Regions from separate parts of the Hymenobacter segetis genome, predicted to be linked through region 1. Evidence: riboswitches for the same ligand, from Rfam matches in the RefSeq annotation. Region 1 holds a riboswitch; each other region holds the start of a gene.
The links. A riboswitch is a leader RNA that binds a small molecule or an ion and turns the genes downstream of it on or off. The one in region 1 is predicted to bind S-adenosylmethionine.
Positions count from the first base shown of each region.

Region 2: another riboswitch for S-adenosylmethionine. It lies ahead of ACYU70_RS01305 (amino acid permease); the one in region 1 lies ahead of ACYU70_RS16880 (O-acetylhomoserine aminocarboxypropyltransferase/cysteine synthase family protein).
Region 3: another riboswitch for S-adenosylmethionine. It lies ahead of metH (methionine synthase); the one in region 1 lies ahead of ACYU70_RS16880 (O-acetylhomoserine aminocarboxypropyltransferase/cysteine synthase family protein).
Region 4: another riboswitch for S-adenosylmethionine. It lies ahead of ACYU70_RS13700 (phosphoadenylyl-sulfate reductase); the one in region 1 lies ahead of ACYU70_RS16880 (O-acetylhomoserine aminocarboxypropyltransferase/cysteine synthase family protein).

Region 1 covers NZ_BAAHBV010000002.1:1,552,456-1,557,858, reverse strand. The annotation lists gene ACYU70_RS16890 (homoserine dehydrogenase) at 1-200, opposite strand, end outside; gene metX (homoserine O-acetyltransferase MetX) at 351-1,379, opposite strand; gene ACYU70_RS16880 (O-acetylhomoserine aminocarboxypropyltransferase/cysteine synthase family protein) at 1,569-2,948, opposite strand; SAM riboswitch class I at 3,339-3,454, opposite strand; gene ACYU70_RS16875 (LysM peptidoglycan-binding domain-containing protein) at 3,680-3,961, opposite strand; gene ACYU70_RS16870 (hypothetical protein) at 4,150-4,569, shown strand; gene ACYU70_RS16865 (lysylphosphatidylglycerol synthase transmembrane domain-containing protein) at 4,636-5,403, opposite strand, start outside.
Region 2 covers NZ_BAAHBV010000001.1:296,062-301,464, reverse strand. The annotation lists gene ACYU70_RS01320 (GAF domain-containing protein) at 1-575, opposite strand, end outside; gene ACYU70_RS01315 (hypothetical protein) at 1,008-1,724, opposite strand; gene ACYU70_RS01310 (hypothetical protein) at 1,856-2,314, shown strand; gene ACYU70_RS01305 (amino acid permease) at 2,466-3,929, opposite strand; SAM riboswitch class I at 4,163-4,254, opposite strand; gene ACYU70_RS01300 (hypothetical protein) at 4,420-4,848, shown strand; gene ACYU70_RS01295 (TonB-dependent receptor plug domain-containing protein) at 5,012-5,403, opposite strand, start outside.
Region 3 covers NZ_BAAHBV010000002.1:1,145,293-1,150,695, forward strand. The annotation lists gene ACYU70_RS15285 (molybdopterin molybdotransferase MoeA) at 1-151, shown strand, start outside; gene ACYU70_RS15290 (NUDIX domain-containing protein) at 483-1,058, opposite strand; gene ACYU70_RS15295 (DeoR/GlpR family DNA-binding transcription regulator) at 1,104-1,883, shown strand; SAM riboswitch class I at 1,970-2,078, shown strand; gene metH (methionine synthase) at 2,151-5,403, shown strand, end outside.
Region 4 covers NZ_BAAHBV010000002.1:759,266-764,668, reverse strand. The annotation lists gene ACYU70_RS13710 (sulfate adenylyltransferase subunit 1) at 1-17, opposite strand, end outside; gene cysD (sulfate adenylyltransferase subunit CysD) at 207-1,121, opposite strand; gene ACYU70_RS13700 (phosphoadenylyl-sulfate reductase) at 1,260-2,018, opposite strand; SAM riboswitch class I at 2,288-2,376, opposite strand; gene ACYU70_RS13695 (RNA polymerase sigma factor) at 2,584-3,162, shown strand; gene ACYU70_RS13690 (hypothetical protein) at 3,292-4,077, shown strand; gene ACYU70_RS13685 (hypothetical protein) at 4,086-5,345, shown strand.

The sequences.
Region 1 (5,403 bases):
GTGGGGTCGTTCAGCAGCTCATCGGCGTGGTAAGTGAAGTGGTCGGCCGGCAGCGTGCGCGGCTTGTCGGGGCTCTTGACGGCAATGCGCGTCACGGCCAACCCCAGGCCGGGCTGCTGTTGCAGGATGTCATAGAAGCCCTGCCCCACGCAGCCAAAGCCGATAAGGCCCAGCCGCAGGGGTTGTGGTTGGTTGTCCATAAAAGAGAAGGTAGTCAGTATTGTTTGGCCCGATTCTGTCATCCTGAGCGCAGCGAAGGACCTTCTTACGGCCGAACGGTGCGCAGTAATCTCAAATAGCGCAGCCGTGGTAAGGTCCTTCGCTGCGCTCAGGATGACAGGCCCGCCGGCCTAATGCACGAATGTGGGCGCGTAGAATAGCTCCAGAAAGTGCGTGATGGCCGCCGTTTCCAGCAGGAACCCATCGTGCCCGTAGCGCGAGTCCAGCTCGCCATACATGGCCCCCGGAATATGCGCCGCCAGCTCCCGCTGCTCCGTCAGCGGAAACAGCACGTCGGAGGTAATGCCCAGCACCAGCGTGCGCGCCCCGATGCGGGCCAGCGCCGCCGGCACCCCGCCCCGGTTGCGGCCCAGGTGGTGCGTATCCATGCTCCGGCTCAAAGAAACGTAGCTGTAGGCATCGAAGCGCGACACCAGCTTGTCGCCCTGGTAGCGCTGGTAGGTGCTGGCGCGGTGCTCGCGCAGCAGTTCGTCGTCGCTCGGGTCGGTCTGGGTTTCGGCGTAGGCCGAGTAGCTGCGGTAGCTGAGCAGCGCAATGGCGCGGGCGGCGCGCAGGCCCTCATCGCCCCCGCCGGGCTGGCCGGCGGCATAAGTCGGGTCGGCCTCAATGGCCAGCCGCTGCGCCTCATTAAAGGCAATGCCCCAGGCCGAATGCCGCGCATTGGTGGCAATGACCACCAGATGGTCGAACAAATCAGGCCGCTGCACGGCCCACTCCAGCGCCTGCTGCCCGCCCAAAGAGCCGCCAATCAGCGTATTGATATCCGTCAGTTCCAATTCCTCGCGCAGGGCCTCGTGCGCCTTCACCAAATCCCGAATGGTCAGCAGCGGGAAGTGCTGGAAGCGGGCCTCCCCGGTAGCCGGGTCGGCATCCAGCGGGCCGGTAGTACCGTAGCACGAGCCCAGCACGTTGGCACACACGATAAACCATTCCGACGGGTCGTAGTAGCAGCCTGGGCCTACCAGGCCCGGCCACCAGGCCAGCACGTCGGCGTTGGCCGTGAGGGCATGGCACACCCAGACCACGTTGTCGCGGTCTTCGTTGAGCTGGCCCCAGGTTTGGTAGGCCACGTGCGCCCCGGTCAGGGTTTCGCCGCTTTCCAGGGTAAGGTCAGGCAGGTCAAATACTAGGGTTGGCATAATTCAATTAAATAGCACAGCTTCAGAACCAGCGAACCGGCCCGGCGCAATAGTTTCTCACTCCCATATCTCCTCCCATCACGGAAGAGGCCCGGGCCGATGCACTGATTCTAAAGCTGCGATAAAACTCGGCCGCCAGCGAGACTGGCACCGACCCGCCAGGGGTGGCCCGCTGGCGGCAATTCTGGTTTAAACTTCCAGCGGCTGGGCGTGCTCCAGCTCGGGCTCGCCCACTTCGTCGCCCTCAGTCGGCAGGCTGGCCGTGTTGCCGATGGCATCAAACGCCGCCTGCAAATCCGCCTTGATGTCGTCGAAATGCTCAATCCCCACCGACAGACGCAGCGAAGTCGGCGTCACGCCCGAGGCCAGTTGCTCCTCTTCGCTCAGCTGCTGGTGCGTGGTAGCCGAGGGCTGGATGATGAGCGTCTTGGCATCGCCCACGTTGGCCAAGTGGCTGATGAGCTTCAGGTTATCAATGAATTGTGTAGCCGTCTCCTTCGTGCCCTTCACGCGGAACGAGAGTACGCCGCCGAAGCCGCGCTTCAGGTATTTGTTGGCAATGGCGTGATAGGGGCTGCTGGGCAGGCCGGGGTAGTTCACGCTTTCCACCTGCGGATGCTGCTCCAGCCAGGTGGCCACTTTAAGGGCGTTTTCCACGGTGCGGTCCACGCGCAGGCTCAGGGTTTCAAGGCCGATAAGCAACTGCCAGGAGTTGAACGGGCTGATGGCCGGCCCGAAGTCGCGCAGCCCTTCCACCCGCGCCCGGATGATGAAGGCAATGTTGCCAAACGGCCCGCCCTTGCCAAACACGTCGTTGAAAATCAAGCCGTGGTAGCCCTCGCTCGGCTCGGTAAACTGCGGGAATTTGCCATTGCCGAAGTCGTAGGTGCCGCCGTCGACAATCACGCCGCCCACGCTGGTGCCGTGCCCGCCAATCCACTTCGTAGCCGACTCCACCACAATGTGTGCGCCGTGCTCCAAAGGCCGAAACAGGTAGCCGCCCGCGCCAAACGTGTTGTCCACAATCAGCGGTAAGTCGTGCTTCTTCGCAATGGCCGCAATGGCCTCAAAATCCGGAATGCTGAAGCTGGGATTGCCAATCGTTTCCAGGTAAATGGCCTTGGTCTTCTCGTCAATGTGCTCCTCGAACGAAGCCGGATTGTCGCCATCCGCAAAGCGCGCCTCAATGCCCAAACGCTTGAACGCCACCTTGAACTGGTTGTAAGTGCCGCCATACAGGTAGGCCGTGCTCACGAAGTTGTCGCCGGCCTGCAGGATGTTGTTAAGGGCAATGAACTGGGCCGCCTGGCCCGAGCCAGTGGCCAAGGCGGCCACGCCGCCTTCCAGCGCCGCCACGCGCTGCTCGAACACGTCGGTGGTGGGGTTCATCAGGCGGGTGTAAATGTTGCCAAACTCCTTCAGGGCAAACAGGTTGGCACCGTGCTCGGCGCTCTTGAACACGTAGCTGGTGGTCTGGAACAACGGCACGGCGCGGGCCCCGGTGGTGGGGTCGGGCTGCTGGCCGGCGTGGAGTTGGAGGGTTTCGAAGTGTTGGGGCTGAACAGACATGATGGGGGAGGTTTTGAAGTTTTGAAAAACCGAAATGACAATTGGAAAAAGTGCGATGCGGCTCTGAAAAAGCCTTTTTTAGCGCCGAAACTCCCCGAAATAGCCCGTGCTGCCGGCGTGGCCCAAACCCACCGCGAAGGCCCGAAAGCGCACGCGGCGGACCCACGGGGCCACCAAAAAAATCCAGAAGAGGGGGGGAGGGGTTCTAAGCCGGAATTAGCTTAGCAACAACACGGGCGGCAACAGCACATTCGCATTCGCTGCAACGAAGGCGATGCCACATTACGGCCGTCAGCGGCCGAAACGAAGAAACCCGAACCTGCGGCGCACAAAGCAGCCGAAGCATTCGGGGGCAAAAAACTGGGGTATGAAGAATTTTCCATGGCACTCGAATCATCTGTCCCAGCGCGGCCGGAGCTGCGGGTGGGTAGGAATTGGCACCTTTCGTTTTGCGAAGGTTGCCAGTGGGTCACGGAGCCTAGTCTCTCGCCACTTCTGTATAAAACTTGAAAACTGCCCACCGTTAGCGGGGAGTACCTGTTTGGTATCGGCAAATGTACGGGAGAATTTTTGGGATGGGCAAGCGGATGGGCGAAAATATTTTTTCGACGGTCTGGCGTGGCCCCTTCCAGCATGACGTGCTTTTTAGTTGTTCTTTTGACCCCATAAAACGCAAAAAAGCCACCCTGAAACAGAGTGGCTTTTCTCACCTTTTTTCTGCAAAAAAGTACCTAGAGACTAGGTATGGTCAACACCTGCCCCACTTCGATGTGGTCAGGGTTGTCGCCGATGAGCGCCTTGTTGGCGTCGTATATCTGGTGCCACTTGGCGGCGTCGCCGTAGTGGTGCTTGGCTATTTTGGAGAGGGAATCGCCGCTGACAACGGTATACGTGTTGCCGGCAGCTTCTGGTTTGGCGTTGCCAAAAAAATCGGTGCCGCCAGCCGCTGGCTTAGCCGCGGGCTCTACGGGCTTTTGTTCGCCTTTGTCGCTGATGAAATCGAAGAGTCCCATGGTTTTCGGTGAAGTTAAATGAAGAGATAAATTCTGCCGGAAACCCTTGCGGGCGGGCCGACCGGGTTGCTATACGGACAAGTGTAGGCGGGGTTTCGTTCTAAACTCTTTTGCGTCTGCATCGTAAGCCGACGAGGCCGCACCCCGTGCGTCATGTTTTCATTCTTTCACCATTACCCTTAGTGCACATGAAACTCCAGTCCCTTTTTTCGCTCCGTTACTTCGCCAGCCTGCTGCTGCTTGTGTCGCTGTTTGCCGCTTCGTGCAGCAACGATAAAGGCAAAGTAGAAGGCGTGAACATGCTGTACGGCACCGATAGCAAGGTGTGGAAAACCGCCAAGGAAACCGACACCGCCGGCGACAAAGTGAAGCAAACCGACGCTCAGAAGCAAGAGGAGCTGCGCATTTTTGCCAACGGCACATACAACATGACCGGCGCGAGCGGCGCAGTTTCGGGCAAATACACGTTTGACCAAGCCGGCAAAACCATCACCATGACCCCCGACGGTGCCACCACCAGCAACACCTTCGCCGTGGAAACCCTCACCGACAAGAAGCTCACACTGAAGTCGGCCGACGGCGCCGCACTGATGCTCGAAGCCGAGTAAATCACTCCGGATTCAAGTAATCGAAAAGCCCCGAACCAGTCTGGTTCGGGGCTTTTTTTGTGCTGATTATTTTGTGATAGGATGGGCTGTGGTGGTTGGCCGCTTCGCAAACACCCGCGCTACCCAGCGTGGCAGAAAGATGGTGCCCAGCACCAGATACAGGTAATACGTGACCACTCGATACAGCAAAACCATGAAGCTGGTGAGCGTGGCCGTGCCAATAAACTTGCCGAAAAACGTGGGAAACGCGCCCTCCACAATGCCCGCGCCGCCGGGCGTGATGGCCAGCAGCAGCAGCACTTTGTAGGTGAGGTTGCGGGCAAAAATGAAGAGGAAGGTGTCGGCATCCATCGGCACGAAGGCGGCGATGAGGCAGCCGATAACCAGGTAACGGGCCGTCCAGACGAAGAACGTGCTGGCCGCCGCCCGTACCCAGTAGATAGCCGGATTGCCGCGCAGCTGAATGGAGGCATCCATCATGCCCTGGCCGTGCTTGTAGGCAGAGCGCTGCCAGCGCCGCAGCAGCCGAAACGAGAACAGCCGCACCAGCAGCCGCCGCACCGATTTCGGGTTGATGAAAATGGCGTAGAGCATCAGCCCCGCGTAGGCCGTAACGGCCACGTAGCTGACCACAAACGCCACCCGCAGCGTGGCGATGAAAGCGCCCTGCATGGCCTCGTGCGGGTAGAGCCCGGCCCCGGCGATGAGGACGACCAGCGGCACCATGATGACGTAATACAGGTTGTCCATCAGGGCCGTAACCATGATGTATGCCAGGGACTTGCCTAGTGGAATGCCTTCCTTATTCAGAATAAACGAAGCCACTGCCGTGCC
Region 2 (5,403 bases), on a different contig from region 1:
GTGAGCGACTGCTGCACAGTGGCATCGAGGCGGGTGGGCAAAGCATCGGGCACGGTGAAGCCGGTAGCCAGGGCGGCTTGCAGGCGCAGCAGCTCCTGGGCTACCTGGGCCAGGTCCTTTAGCAGGCGGCCTTCGGAGGGGGTGAGCTGGCGGGGGCGGCGGTCCATAACGCAAAGGCTGCCCACGGCCAGGCCTTTGGGGGTGCGCAGGGCCTGGCCGGCGTAGAAGCCGAGCTTCATTTCCTGGGCCACGAAGGGGTTGACGAGGGCGCAGGGCTCGGCCGCAATGTCGCGGAACTCGGTGAGGTCGTCGTGGAGGATGGCCACCGAGCACATGCTGTCTTCGCGGTTCACGACCAGGGCTTCGGGCAGGCCCTCGTTGCCGATGAACACCACGTCGTCGGACCGCACCAGGCTCACCAGGGCGATGGGCATATCGAAAAGCTTGGCCACGATGCTCACAAAATCATTGAACACTTCCTGCCCCGGCGTGCCCAGCACCTGGTAGGGCTGCAGCGCCGCGAGGCGCTCGTGTTCGTGCGAAGGTATCAGGCCAGGGTATTGGGTCTTGTTCATCGATAAGCTCAGGGATTCAGCCGCCAACTGCCTGAATGGGGTAAAAGTTCGGCGGCGGGTGCAATGCGTAAAGGTATTGCGCTACGCATAATGGTTGGCTGAAATTCTGCCACCGGCGGCGGCCGCCCGGTAAGTGGACGCCATTTGCGGGCGTGCGGCAACGCATTGCCCGCCGGGCCTCCGGAGGACCGGAACCCCCTTCGCCAAGCGAAAATGGCCGCTCCGGAGGTCCGGAGTGAGCTTCACCGTCCGGAAATGCGCCCTCCGGACCTCCGGAGGGGGCGTTTCCGCTCAGAAATGGCTGCTCCGGAGGTCCGGAGGAGGCGTTTCCGGTCAGAAATGGCCGCTCCGGACCTCCGGAGCGCCTCAACCGCACAGAAAAGCCCGTTCCGGAGGTCCGGAACGGGCTTTTTATTTACAAAGCACATTTAACTAGCTTTTCGGCATGGTGGGCACGGGCAGTTTGGCTTTTTTGCCCCCGCCCATTTCGGCTTTGCTGAAATCGAAAAACGGGGCCGCCCGCTCCGGCTGCGCCGCGAATTCGAGCAGCAGCGTGAGGTAGACGTGGTACAGGGCCAGGCAGGAGGCTTCGCGGCCATCGTGCAGGTCGATGCGCTGGGTGCCGGCGGTGCTGGCCATTACATCGGCGCGGCCCAGCGCCTCCGAGAGGGATTTGAGCACCTTGCGGCCCTCCGTACGCTGGGGCGAGGTGAAGACCGTGGGGCGGGCATCGAGGGCATCGAGAAAGGCCGTGAAGGCGTCCTCCACCTCGGTCTGGGCGCTTTTGGTGAGGGCGGCGCGGCCCTTGGGGAAGATGGCCAGCAGGTCGGCGCTGCTCTCGTCGTAGGCGGGGTTGATGACCTTGCGCTCCATGCGCTTCACGTAGTCCTTGAAGTCGACCAGGGCCTGGGCCAGGGTGCTGGTGCTGGCCTGGCCCTCGCCGGAGAGCTGGCCGGCGTGGGTGGCGCGGTAGTCGGTGAGGGCCACGTCGAGGGCCTCGGCCCCGGCGCTGTACTTGCCGCCGGCGGCCTGCCGGATGGTTTGCAGGGTGAAGGCGGCCATGTCGGCAAACTGGTCGCGGTTGAGGCGCAGATTCAGAAAGAAATTCTCGAACCGGGCGGCGTATTTGGCTTTTTTAGCGTTGGCCATGGGGCACTGAAGAGGTAGGGAGTGAAAAGATGGGCAAAAGGTAGGAAGTATTTGGACATTGCCGTCGCCGCCGCGCCACAACCGGCCGCCGGGGCCGCCGTAGAACCGGCACACCCTCCCCCTATTATTATATGCCCCGCATCATCGTCGGTTTATTCACCAGTGCTTCCGAAGCTGAGTTTGCCGCCACCCAGGCGCAGGCCGCCGGCCTCGCCCCCGGCAGCATCAACATTGCCACCCAGGAAACCCTGCAAGCCCAGCACCTGCCCGATGCCGGCGCGCCGGCCGAGCCCTTCCGCGAAAGCGTGACGCGGTTTTTCACCGACCTCTTCAGCGGCAGCCAGCTCGATGATACCCAAGCCCACATCGCCGCCACCGGCCCCGAGCACGCCGTGGTCACCATCGCTACCACCACCCCCGCCGAAGCCGAGCAGGCCCGCGCCGTCCTCGACCGCTGCGGGGCCGTGGATGTGTACAAGCAGCGCCCCCTCACTCCCACTGCTGCGGAGGGAGAGATTGACCTCGAAGGCGACCTGAGCCGGGTGCGGGACGATGAAGAGTTGGACGCGAATGGGCTGACCACGCATTGAGGGCCAGCGGGTCGACATATCGGTAGTAAGGCCGAATCCGAAAAACGGCAAAGCCCCGTAGGGGCGACACTCGTTGAACGAGTGTCGCCCCTACGGGGCTTTTGCTACCACATTGGGTCGGTTCTACTACCGCTATGCCGCCCCGCTGGGGCTAAACCTGTGGGCTGCCAGCCGCTTCCTGCGCCAGCCGCAGCTTGCTGTTCCGCTTGCCGTAGCCGAAGTAAATAATCATGCCCAGCGCCAGCCACACCACCAGGCGCAGCCACGTTTCCCAGGGCAGCGAGGCCATCATCACGAGGCACACGATGATGCCCAGAATGGGCACCACCGGCACCCACGGCGTGCGGAACGGCCGGGGCGCGTCGGGGTTAGTCCTCCGCATGATGAGCACGCCGAGGCACACCATCACAAAGGCCAGCAGTGTGCCGATGCTCGTCATCTCGCCCACTACGGCGATGGGCACGAAGCCCGCAAACAGCGCAATGAACGAGCCCAGCAGCAGGCTGGACTGCGCCGGCGTGTTGAATTTGGGGTGCAACCGCGAGAACACCGGCGGCAGCAGCCCATCCTTCGACATCGAGAAAAACACCCGCGACTGCCCCAGCAAATCCACTAATATCACTGAAGTGTAGCCGATGAGAATGGCCAGAATCACGGCTGAGGACAGCCAGGCATAGGGCGTTTTTTCGATGGCAATGGCCACCGGGGCGGCGCTGTTTTTGAACTCGGTGTAATTAGCCAAACCGGTCAGAACGTGCCCGAACAGCACGAACAGCACCGTACAAACCGCCAGCGAGCCGAGGATGCCAATGGGCATGTTGCGCTGCGGGTTCTTGGTTTCCTGCGCCATGGTGGCCACGATATCGAAGCCGATGAAGACGAAGAAAATCACGCCCGCCCCGCGCAGAATCCCGCTCAGGCCGAACTCACCGAAGGTGCCCGTATTGGCCGGGATGTAGGGTTGGTAATTGGCGGGGTCGATGTACTGCCAGCCCAGCGCGATGAACACCAGCACCACGGCCACCTTCAGGGCCACCACCAGCGCATTGAACCACGCCGACCCTTTCGTGCCCCGCGTGACGATGGCCGTAATGGCCAGCACGATGAGCATGGCCGGCACGTTCACGAAGCCGCTCACGGTGGAGCCATCCGCCAGCTTCGCACTTTCAAACGGCGACATCACCAGCTGCGCCGGGATGTGCAGCCCGTATTTCCCCAGAAACTTGATGAGGTACTGCGACCAGCTGATGGCCACCGTGGCCGCCCCCACCGAGTATTCGAGCACCAAATCCCAGCCAATAATCCAGGCAAACAACTCCCCCATCGTGGCATAAGAATAGGTATAAGCCGAGCCCGAAACGGGCACCATGGCCGCAAACTCGGCGTAGCACAGCGCCGAGAAGGCGCAGCCCACGGCCGCCACGATGAAGGAGATGGTAACGGCCGGCCCCGCGTTATTGGCCGCCGCAATGCCGGTGAGCGAGAACAGGCCCGCCCCAATAATTACCCCGATGCCAATGGCAATCAGGCTCACGCCATTCAGGCTGCGTTTGAGGGTGTTCGCCCCCGTTTCGGCTGCTTCCGCGCGGAGCAGCTCCAGTGATTTTTTCAACATAAAGAGATAGAAACGCGCCACGCTACCGCTCCACCCGGAGCAGCCGTGCCGCAAAGCAAAAAACCCGTAAAAAGGAATGAAACCGCACCGACCGTAGCCTCAGCTACGCGGCGCTAGTGCCTGGAATCAACAGTAACAACAGCCCGCGAACATGCGGCCCGTCGTCAACAAACGGGCACGAAAAAGACCAGGAAAAGCAAGCGAGGCAGCGGAAACGGCAGGCACGGCAGTTGTTTTTATATGGTCAGGAATTGGCACCGGGCCGCGGTTGCGGGTGGTTGCCGGCGCGTCGTTGAGCCTGTCTCTCAGCGCCTCTGTATAAAAACAATCCTTCCGGAGAAAGAATTGATGGCACAAAGGTAGTGCCGGATGGCTGCCCCGCCCACCCGGTGCCGCCCCAGACAACCCCACCGCACCGGCCCGCGTATGGGCGAGGCATTTGGCTGGCGCGTATTTCCGCTTCCCACCACCTGCCCGATACCGCTAGTTCATGTCCGATACCGTTGTGCACGCTGAGCCCTATGGCAGCATGCTCTATTCCCCCGAAGTGCCCTGTTTCATCATCTCCTGGCACGGCTTCGCCAACAGCGAGCAGTTCCGCTTTCTCATGAACCGGGGCTTGGAGCTTTACGAAGCCGAAGCCGCCCGCACGCAGCCGCTGGGCTGGCTAGCCGACACTCGCAACGTGCAAGCCGTGAAGCCCGCCGACCAGGAATGGATGCGTACCGACTGGAATATCCGCGCCCACCGCGCCGGCATCCGCCACGTCAGCTTCGTCGTGCCGGAAACGGTATTTGGCCAGATTTCGGTACAGAGCTACACCCACAACGTAGCCGAAACCAACGACTACGAAATTGAAACCTCCCAGCACCGCACGCTGCAAGAGGCGAAGGATTGGCTGCGGGCGGCGATTGGGTAGCCTCGACGACCTGACAATCCAGACAAAAAAGAAGGTCATGCTGAGCGCAGTCGAAGCATCTCTACCGCAATAGCAAACCCATTCGATTGGATTACTTGTACGGTAGAGATGCTTCGACTGCGCTCAGCATGACCTTCTTTTTATCCGGCCGTTCTGGCCTTCCCTACCGCCGCAGCGCCAGCCGCACGCCGGCCATCAGCCAGCGACCGGGCATTTGCGCTCCCAGCAGGTCGGAATATTTGGCGTCGAACAGGTTCTGGGCCTGGCCCACCACCCACAGGCGCTCGGGCAGCAGCGCCACATCGAGCCGGCCGTTGATGACCACGTAATCGGGCGTGAGCTGGGCATCGTTGACGGTGGCGGTGGCCACAGTCTGCTGGCTGGCGCGCTGCTTATACACCCCGCCCAGGCTGGCCGTGAAGCGGCGGTGCACTAGGCTCACGTTGCCGCTCACGAGTTGCTTCGCCACGTTGCTCAGGTACTGCGACACAATGCTGCCGTCTACGTTCAGGTGGGTGTAGGTGTAGCCCACGCTGCCTTCGAGGCGCAACGCTT
Region 3 (5,403 bases), 410 kb from region 1:
GGACGCGGAAGGCCGCCGCTTGGCCACCCCGCTCCGCGTGGGCGGCTCCGGCGACATGATGGGGCTGGTCGGTGCCACTGCGTTTCTGGAACTGCCGCCGGAGCCGGCCGTATTTGCGGCGAGGACTGTGTGGCCGGCCTGGGGGTTATAGCACATACTTTAGCTTGTGCCAGGCCTGAATGCTGATTGCACGGGCGTGCAATGCTCTTTCGCATCCTCAAAAGCCAATTACACGGGCGTGCGACGCACTTCTGCATTATCAAAAGCCGGCTGCACGGGCGTACAATGCCCTTCCACACCCTCAAAAGCCGACTGCACGCCCGTGTGACGCGCTTCCGGGCCCTCGAAAGCCGGCTACACGCCCGTGCAATGTCCTTTTGGACATCCAAAAGCCGACTGCACGGGCGTGCGACGCACTTCCGGTAGTACTGAAAGCCAACTGTACTGAGGTACGCCGCCCTTCCACTCCTCCGAAATGCCGGCTACGCCAGCAGCTGCCGCAGCCGCAGGTGTTGCAGCAGCATGATGGTTTTGCCGTCCTGGATTTCGCCGGTTTTTATCATCGCCAGGGCCGCTGGCAGGGGCATTTCGAGCACTTCGATTTCCTCTTCTTCGATGCCGCCGCCGGCGTGCTGTTCGGTGGCCGCCGAGTATTCGGCCAGGTAGAAAAACAGGCGCTCCGTGACCGAGCCGGGGCTCATATAGGCCTCCATCACCTTCTCGACGTGGGTGAGGCGGTAGCCGGTTTCCTCCTCCGTTTCGCGGATGATGGCCGTGTCCGGGTGCTCATCATCGAGCAGGCCGGCGCAGGCTTCGATGAGCATCCCCGTGGGGTTGCCGTTCACGAAAGTGGGCAGGCGGAACTGCCGGGTCAGGATGACGTGGTCGGTGGCGGGGTCGTGGAGCAGGATAACGGCCCCATTGCCCCGGTCGTAGGCCTCGCGTGACTGGGTTTCCCAGGTGCCGTTTTTGCGTTGGTAGTCGAAGGTGATTTTGCGCAGGGTAAACCAGTCGTCGGACAAGGTTTGCTGCTCGCGGAGGCGGATTCGTTCGTTCATGCCGGGGTCGAAAGTTCGTTACTGTTCGTTTTTGTTTCTTTGCGATTGTTTAGAACAAGTAACACCACGGCGATGAATTTCCAGCTGCGCAAGCACCACTTACTGGCCACCCTGGAGCAGCACGGCACCGTGCTGGTGGCCGAGGCCGCCCAACAACTAGGCACCACGCCCATCACCATCCGGCGCGATTTGGCCCTGCTGGCCGAGCAGGGCCTCGTGCTGCGCACCCACGGCGGGGCCGTGCGGCCCGGCATCGCGAAGCACCCGGTGGCCTTCGTTGCCAAAACCACCGCCCACGCCGCGCAGAAGGACTATATCTGCCGCCTGGCCGCCCGCCACGTGGCCGAGGGCGACACCCTTTTCATCGACTGCGGCAGCACCACCTTTCCGCTGTGCGCCCTCATCCGGCACCTCAAAATCCGCGTCGTCACCAACTCGTTGCCCGTGTTGTTCGAGCTGGCCGGCACGGCCGTGCAGGTAGTGATGGCCGGCGGCGAAGTCGATGCTAAGCGGCAGGCCACGCACGGGGCCGTCACGGTGGAGCATTTGCAGCGCTACCGGGTGGATAAGGCCTTTATGGGCGTTGACGGCACCTCCCTGAAGCGCGGCCTGAGTGCCAACAGCGAAAAGGAAGCCTCGATTTATCGGGCGGTGGCCGCGTCGGCCGGCCACGTGTATTTGCTCTGCGATTCGAGCAAGCTGGAGCGCGACCAGTACTTCCAGTTTGCACCCCTGGCTTCGGTGGGCACGCTTATTACCGACCAGCAGGCGCCCGCCGAACTGCTGGCCCGGTACCGCGAAGCGGGCCTGGTAGTGCTCGCGTAGCGCATGCTTTGGCTTGCGCCTCGCGGGTATCAGCACAAGCTAAAGCATGTGCTACAAGCCCCGTTCCGTTGTATCTTCGCCCTACGCTGCTATCCAGAAAGACCGAGGGACCGGGCCCGATGACGTCTTGGCAACCTACCACGAGTAGGTGCCAACTCCCGTTTCACCGCGTTTTTTGGTGAAAAAAGATGACAGCCGGAACCGTGCCTCCCCGCACGGGTTTCTTTCTGGATACGCGCTTACGTAGCTATTCGACCCAGAAAAGAAATGTCCGTCTCCGCCCCTACCCTGCCTGTTATCTCTCCGGAACGCGAAGCCTTCGCTTCGCGCTACAGTCTCCCCGAACTGCTGCGCCAGCGCCTGCTGATTCTTGACGGCGCGATGGGCACCATGATTCAGCGCCACCCGCTCACGGAGGAGGATTTCCGGGGCACCCGCTTCGCCGACCATCCCAAGCCGTTGCGGGGAAATAACGACCTGCTGAGCCTCACCCGTCCCGACATCATCAAAGGCATCCACGCCGAATACTTCGCCGCCGGGGCCGATATGGTGGAAACCAACACCTTCAGCGGGACTACCATCGCGCAGGCCGACTACGGCCTGGAGCACGTGGTGTATGAGCTGAACTACGAATCGGCCCGTCTGGCCCGCGAAGCCGCCGATGAGTACGCCACGCCCGAGCGCCCGCGCTTCGTGGCTGGCGCGGTAGGCCCCACCAACCGCACCGCCTCGCTCTCGCCCGACGTCAACCGCCCCGGCTTCCGCGCCGTGACCTTCGATGAGTTGGCTACTGCCTACCTGGAGCAGGTGCGCGGCCTCGTGGATGGCGGCGTGGATACGCTGCTCATCGAAACCATTTTCGACACGTTGAACGCCAAAGCGGCCCTCTACGCCGTGCAGAAGTTCTTCGACGAAGGCGGCCGCGTGGTGCCGGTCATGATTTCGGGCACCATCACCGATGCCTCTGGCCGCACCTTGAGCGGCCAGACGGTGGAGGCGTTCTGGAACTCCATCCGCCACCTGCCGCTGCTGAGCGTGGGCCTGAACTGCGCCCTCGGGGCCGACCAGCTCCGCCAGTACGTGCAGGAGCTGAGCCGCATTTCCGACGTACATATCTCCGCCTACCCCAACGCCGGCCTGCCCAACGCCTTCGGCGGCTACGACGAATCGGCCCAGGAATTTGCCGCGCTGGTGGAGGAGTATCTGAAGGAAGGCATCGTGACGGTGGTAGGTGGTTGTTGCGGCACTACGCCCCAGCACATCGCCGAACTGAGCAAGCTGGCTGAGAAATACCAGCCCCGCCAGCTGCCCGCCGCCATTCCGCCCGCCACGCGCCTGAGCGGTCTGGAGCCGTTCGGCATCACTGAGCAGAGCCTGTTCGTGAACGTGGGCGAGCGCTGCAACGTGACCGGCTCGCGCGCTTTCGCCCGCCTCATCCGCACCGGCGCATATGAGGAAGCCCTGGCCGTGGCCCGCCTGCAAGTAGAAGAAGGTGCCCAGGTCCTCGACATCAACATGGACGAGGGCATGCTCGATTCGGAGCAGGTGATGACGACGTTTCTGCACCTCATCGCCTCGGAACCCGACATTGCCCGGGTGCCGGTGATGATTGACTCCTCGAAGTGGAGCGTACTGGAGGCCGGCCTGAAATGCGTGCAGGGCAAGAGCATCGTGAACTCGATTTCGCTGAAAGAGGGCGAAGCGGCCTTCCGCGAACGGGCCCATACGGTGCGCCAGTACGGTGCCGCCGTGGTGGTGATGGCCTTCGACGAAAACGGCCAGGCCGACTCGCTGGAACGCCGCATCGAAATCTGCCAGCGCAGCTACGATATTCTGGTGAAGGAAGTGGGCTTCGACCCATCTGACATCATTTTCGACCCCAATATCCTGACCGTGGGCACGGGCATGGACGAGCACCGCAACTACGCCATCGACTTCATCGAAGCCGTGCGCTGGATTAAAGCAAATTTGCCCGGCGCGCTCACCAGCGGCGGCATCAGCAACATCAGCTTCTCGTTCCGGGGCAACGACGTGGTGCGCGAGGCCATGCACACGGCCTTCCTCTACCACGCCATCAAAGCCGGCCTGGACATGGGCATCGTAAACCCCGGCCAGCTCGGCGTGTACGATGAAATCGAGCCCAATCTGCTGGAGCTGGCCGAAGACGTCCTCCTAAACCGCCGCGCCGATGCCACCGAGCGCCTCGTGGAATTCGCCGACACGGTGAAACAGAAGGACAAGGCCGAAGTAGTGGCCGACGAGTGGCGCAGCCTGCCCGTGTGGGACCGGCTGCAACACGCCCTGGTGAAGGGCATCACCGAGTTTATCGACGAGGACACCGAGGAAGTGCGCAAGCAAGTCGGCCGGCCTTTGGAAGTCATCGAAGGCCCGCTGATGGCTGGCATGAACGTGGTGGGCGACCTGTTCGGGGCCGGCAAGATGTTCCTGCCCCAAGTGGTGAAATCGGCTCGCGTGATGAAGAAGGCAGTGGCTTATCTGGAGCCGTACCTGCTGGCCGACAAGCAGGGCTCCGACCGCCAGACGGCCGGCAAAATACTGATGGCGACGGTGAAAGGCGACGTGCACGATATCGGCAAGAACATCGTGGGTGTGGTGCTGGCCTGCAACAACTTCGACATCGTGGACCTCGGCGTGATGGTGCCGCTGGAGAAGATTCTCGACGAAGCCCAGAAGCAAAACGTGGACGTGATTGGCCTGTCCGGCCTCATCACGCCCTCGCTCGATGAGATGGTATACGTGGCCCAGGCCATGGAAAAGCGCGGCCTGAAAATCCCCCTGCTTATTGGTGGGGCCACCACGTCGCGCCTGCACACGGCCGTGAAAATCGCGCCCTCCTACAGCGGCGCGGTAGTGCACGTCAACGATGCCTCGCGCTCGGTGGGCGTGGCCGCCGGCCTGCTCGGCTCGGGCGAAAAAGCCTACGCCCAGACCGTGGCCGACGACTACGCCGCCCTGCGCGCCGACTACGCCAGCCGCCAGCGCGACAAAAGCTACCTGACCATCGAAGCGGCCCGCGCCAACGGCTTCAAGTCGGACTGGAACACGGTTTCTATCACCAAACCCAGCTTCCTCGGCACCAAAGTCCTCGAAGACTACGACCTCGCCGAGCTGGCCCAATACATCGACTGGACGCCCTTCTTCCACACCTGGGAGTTGAAAGGACGCTACCCGCGCATTCTGGAAGACGAAACGCTGGGCGAAGCCGCGACGAAACTATTCGAAGATGCGCAGACCATGCTCGCCACTATCATCGATGGCAATCTGCTCACGGCCCGCGCTGTGCTGGGCTTCTGGCCGGCGAATACGAAGGATTACGACACCATCGAAATCTACGCGGATGATACTCGTGAAACTGTAGCCACTGAGTTTTTCACGCTACGCCAGCAGGGCGAGAAAGGCCCGGGCATCCCCAATATCGCCTTCTCCGATTTCCTGGCTCCGAAGGAAACTGGCCGCGCCGACTACATGGGCGGGTTTGCCGTTACGGCTGGTATTGGCA
Region 4 (5,403 bases), 790 kb from region 1:
AATCGGAGAAGGTCCATTTTGATGTTTGGTTGCGGCTGGCGGGCAGGCGACCCCACGCGGGGGAACCTCACCCCCGGCCCCTCTCCAAAAGAGAGGGGAGCCAGTCGATTATTTGTTTAATTGATTTCTTTGAGCCAATGACTTCGGTGTCAAGCTCCCCTCTCTTTTGGAGAGGGGCCGGGGGTAAGGTTCCCCACATTTGATTTCTAGAAATACCCGTTCCGCTTCCGGTCCTCCATTCCCGTTTCCGAGAGGTTATCATCCAGTCGCGTGGCCCCGCGCTCACTCACTTTAGCCAGCAGCAGGTCCTGAATAATGTCGTCCACCGAAGCGGCGTCGCTTTCCACGGCGGCCGTGCAGGTCGAGTCGCCCACGGTGCGGAAGCGCACGCGGCGGTTCACGATTTCGTCAGTCTCATCCAAATTCAGGTGTTCGCTGAAACCGAGCAGCTGACCGCTGGGCAGCACCACGCACTGGCGCTCGTGCGAGAAGTAAATATCTGGCAGCTTGATGTTTTCGCGCTGGATGTAGTTCCACACGTCCAGCTCCGTCCAGTTGGAGATGGGGAACACGCGCACGTTTTCACCCTTCTGAATGCGGCCGTTGTAGATGTTCCACAGTTCGGGGCGCTGGCGCTTGGGGTCCCACTGGCCGAAATCGTCGCGCACCGAGAAGATGCGCTCCTTGGCGCGGGCCTTTTCTTCGTCGCGCCGCGCTCCACCGATACAGGCGTCAAACTCAAACTCCTCAATGACATCAAGCAAGGTGTAAGTTTGGAGCGGGTTGCGGCTGGGGTATTTGCCGCCCGGCTCGTGCAGGCCGCGCTCCCGGATGGTGTCCTCCACCTTGCGCACAATCAGCTTCTCGCCCAAATGCGCTGCCAGCTCGTCGCGGTAATTGATGATTTCCTCAAAATTGTGGCCCGTGTCGATGTGCACGAGCGGGAAGGGAAACTTGCCGGGCCGGAAAGCTTTTTCCGCCAGTCGGGTAAGGGCGATGGAGTCTTTGCCGCCGGAGAACAAAAGCGCAGGCCGCTCGAACTGGCCGGCCACTTCACGTAGGATATGAATAGCTTCGGCCTCCAGACGGTCGAGGTAATCGAGATAAACAGCGGTTGGCATTGGCGTAGGAAGTCATGGCCCGAAAAAATCGGACGAAATTGAAAAACCGGAAGAGGTGGGTGGGATGAGGCCCGCGAAAGGTGCCTTTGGGGAAGAAAGTAGCGCCAGCGGCCCGGCCGCCGGCGCATCGGTTCGGGCCTAGCCCGGCATTCGCTCCACCACCGGGTCGAGGCCCTGGTGAGCGGCGGTGGCGTGGAGGCCGCACTCTTTGGCAGCGGCATCTTCCCACCACCAGCGGCCGGCGCGGAAGTCCTCACCCGGAGCAATAGCCCGGGTGCAGGGCGCACAGCCGATGCTTACGAAACCTTTCTGGTGCAACGGATTAACCGGGATGCCGTTGGCTTGGGCGAAGGCTTCGCACTCGGCCCACGTCCAGTCGAAGAGCGGGTGCACTTTGATGAGGGCGTGGCCGGCGTCCCACTCGGCCGGGTGCATGGTCTGGCGGTTCTGCGACTGCTCGGCGCGGATGCCCGTTACCCACACCTGCTGGCCGGCCAGGGCGCGGCTCAGCGGCTCCACCTTGCGGATGTTGCAGCACTCTTTCCGGTTCGCTATGCTCTCGTAGAAGCTGTTGGGGCCTTTTTGGCGGGTCAGCTCTTCGATGGCCGGGCCGTTGGGGGCGAAGACTTCGATGGGCTTTTCGTAGCGCAGCAGGGTCTTGTTCCAGGTCGAGTAAGTCTCCTGAAAATTGCGGCCCGTGTCGAGGGTGAAAACCCGGATGGGTAGGTCGTTTTCGAAGATGAAGTGCGTGATAATCTGGTCTTCCAAACCAAAAGAGGTGGAAAACGAGACGCGGCCGGGGAAGTGGTCGGCCAGCAGGGCCAGGGTTTCCGGCACCGAGCATTCGGGCAGGTAACGGCGCAGGTCAGCGACCTGGCTTTCAAGGGGTAATGCCATGATGATAAGGGGAGTTTTTCTCCGTAGAAAAAACCAGAATGGGCCGCGAAGGCCGCAAAAACCCGCTATGCGTCGCGCAATGAATCAATCACCACAAAAGGGATAGCGGGGTGGCCGTCGCAACAGCCGCCGGAAGAGAAGCCCTAGTTCAACAACCAGCAATTGCCCCCAGCATATAGGCCAGGGGACGGGGCATGCAACAGCACATTCGGCGCGAAGCGGCGAGGGTGGTGGGGTGCAGGCGGCGGTTGGTGGATGTGCTCACGGCGTTTTTATATGTCAGGACTTGGCACCGTTCCAACTGGTGGGGGTTGCCGGCGTTTCGTCGAGCCTGTCTCTCCGCGCCTCTGTATAAAAATGAATAGCGCCCCAAACGAGGATTGCTGGGGCAAATGTAAAAGACAAAAAAGCGAAATGCCAAAATTTTGTTTCGCGGTGATGAAACTGGCCACTGCGCAAAAGGTTTGGCGGCCGTGCTTTCGCCGCGTAATTTGCCGTGCAACCCCTGAACCCAACGCTTGGTCTATGGGTTGCTTAAGCACTTCTAAATACCCCGTTTTCTGCAATGGAAGCCCTCGCCCATTCCGCCTACGTCGACATCAACGCTCCGCTGGTGGAGCGCTGCCGCCTCAACGACCGCCAGGCCCAGGCCGAAATTTACCGGCGCTACTCCAAGGCCATGTTCAACGCCGCCCTGCGCATCACCGGCGACTACGCCGAGGCTGAGGATGTGCTCCAGGAGTCGTTTCTGAGCGCTTTTCGGGAGCTGAGCGGCTATAAGGGCGACTCGTCGTTCGGGGCGTGGCTGAAGCGGATTGTGGTGAACAAGAGCATTAACTGCCTGCGGCAGCGGCGGCTGGCACTGGTGCCCTTGGGCGAGCAGCACCACGAAGAGCCCGCCGAAACCGCCGCCCACTCGCCCGAAGACGAGGCCGATATGCACTACCGCGCCGACGTGCTGCGTCGCTGCATTCAGGAGCTGCCCGATGGCTACCGCGTGGTGCTCAGCCTGTATTTGCTCGAAGGCTACGACCATCTGGAAATCGCCGGCATCCTGGGAATTTCCGAATCTACTTCTAAATCACAGTACAGCCGGGCGCGGGTTCGGCTGCGCGAATTAGCCGCTCAGCGCGGCCTTAGCTAAGTTTTTATCCGTTATCGCTAGTCATTTAACCTTTCAACTACCCTTCATCCTTTTTCGCCCGGCCGCGGTTTTCGTATAGCCCCGTGGCCCGCCCTGAACCTGGACGAACCGTGCGTCTGCTACTCATTCATGGATACCCTCAAAAATAAATCTCTTGAAACCTTCGTCGAGCGGCACCGCGCCGATTTCGACACCCACGAGCCACGCCCCGACCTCTGGGCCGCGCTGGAGGAGCAGCTAAACGCTGCTGCCCCTGCGCCCCAAACCCCGGCCATGCGCGTTGCCGCGGCGCTGGAAGTGCCCTTTGTGGCACCCGTGGCGGCAGTGGCTCCTGTAGCTCAGCCCGAAGCCCGCCTCCACTGGTTTCAGCGCTACGGCGTAGCGGCGGCTCTGGTCCTGCTCGTGTTTGCCGCTGGGGCCAGCGAAGCCTGGAAATCTCGCAGCGCCGCCCCCGAAACGGCCGTGGCTGCCGCGCCCGCCGCTACGCTTGGCACCGCTGCTAATGAACCCGACGCGGCCCTGTACCAGGGCGGCAACCCGCTTTCCCTCACCGCCGCCGAGCACACCACCGGGGCCGATAGCCAGCTGGTGCGCGCTGTGCGCGGCATGGAAGCCTACTATACCAACCAGCTGGCCCGCCGCCAAACCGAGTTGAGCCAGCTGAGCGGCCCCGGCATGGCCGCCATGAATGCTGACTGGCAGCACGAGCTGGTGTCGCTGGACTCCAGCTACCGCGAGCTCAAGCAGCAGCTGTTGCACCACCCGCAGCCCGATGCCGTGCTCACGGCCATGAACCGCAACCTGCAAATCCGCCTCGACATCCTGGACCGGCAGTTGAACCTGGGCAACACGGCCCAGGCAGCTCCCAACACCAGTTCTTACGTGCTGGCCGATAGCCGGCGCCAGGCCGAATGAACCAGCACATGGTCTTCCGAGTAAGCCGCCTGTTGGCGCTGTGCGGCGGGCTGCTGGGCCTGTTGAGCCCGCGTAGTGCTCAGGCGCAGGACCGCCAGGCCCGCTGGGTGGTGGTGGGCCCCGGCGTAGCCATCAATATTCTCACCCCTGAAGCCCGCCGCGCCGAAGCCGCTTTGTTTGGTGGCGATGAGCAGGAGCAGGGCCCGCAGCAAAACCCGCTGGTGGACCAGACCGACGGCCAGGGCAGCGCCAGCCTGCAAGTGGAACAGCGCCGCCACCTCGTGCGCAGCTACGCGGTGCCGAAAACCGGCCGCCCGTTTTCGCTCGATACGCGCTACGGCCGAGTGCAGATTAACCCCTGGAATAAGAAGGAAATAAAGGTCGATGCCGAACTGGTGGCGCGCTCCGAAAGCGACGCCGGGGCCCGCCAGATTCTGGATGCGCTGGGCGTGCAGTGGCTCGATTACGACGCAAAAACCGGTGGCGTGGCCGTGAGTACGCAGTTTGGCCCCGCGCTGCGCGGCCGGGCCGGCGGCTGCCGCTACGAGGTGAATTACACCATCTGGCTGCCCCGTACCACGGCCCTGAAAATCTACAATAACTTTGGCGAGGTGACTGTGGCCGGTGATGTGAGCGGCCCCACCGAGCTGGCCGTGGAGTACGGCACCCTGCGTACCGCCCGCCTCGAAGGCCCGCGCAACCTCATCCGCATCGCCAACGGCGACTGCCGCATTGCCTTTGCCGGCCGCGCCAGCATTGATGCCAGCTACGCCCAGTTGCGCCTCGATACGGGCACGACGGTGGACCTGCGCAACAACTATTCCGACGTGGATATCGGCACCGTGCAGGACCTGACCGTGCACAGCAAGTACGGCGACGTGGCCCTGGGCACCGTGCGCAACCTGCGCGGCTCGTCGGGCTACTCGCGCTTCACCATCGAAAAACTCGATGAAGCCCTCGATATGGCCCTGCGCTACTGCCCCGATTTCGTGGTGCGCGACATGGGCGCCAACTTCCGCCAGGTGAACCTCGACGGCGGTTTCAGCACCATCCGCCTAGGCTTTGCCGAGGCTCCGGCCTTCCGCTTCGATGTGAGCACTGAGCAAGGGCAGCTGCTGGTTGATAAAAACCTGGTGCGCGTGCTCTCGCAGGAAAACGGCCCGCAAACGAGCGATGTGCTGGGCACGTTTGGAGCCGCCGCCCCGGCCCGGGGAGCCGGCAACGTGAACATCAGAGTGCGCTACGGCACGGTGCGCTTCAGCAAGTAGGAGCAGCGGGGTTAATAGCCAAGGGCTGCCGGGTGGGGACTGTCATCATTAAATGATA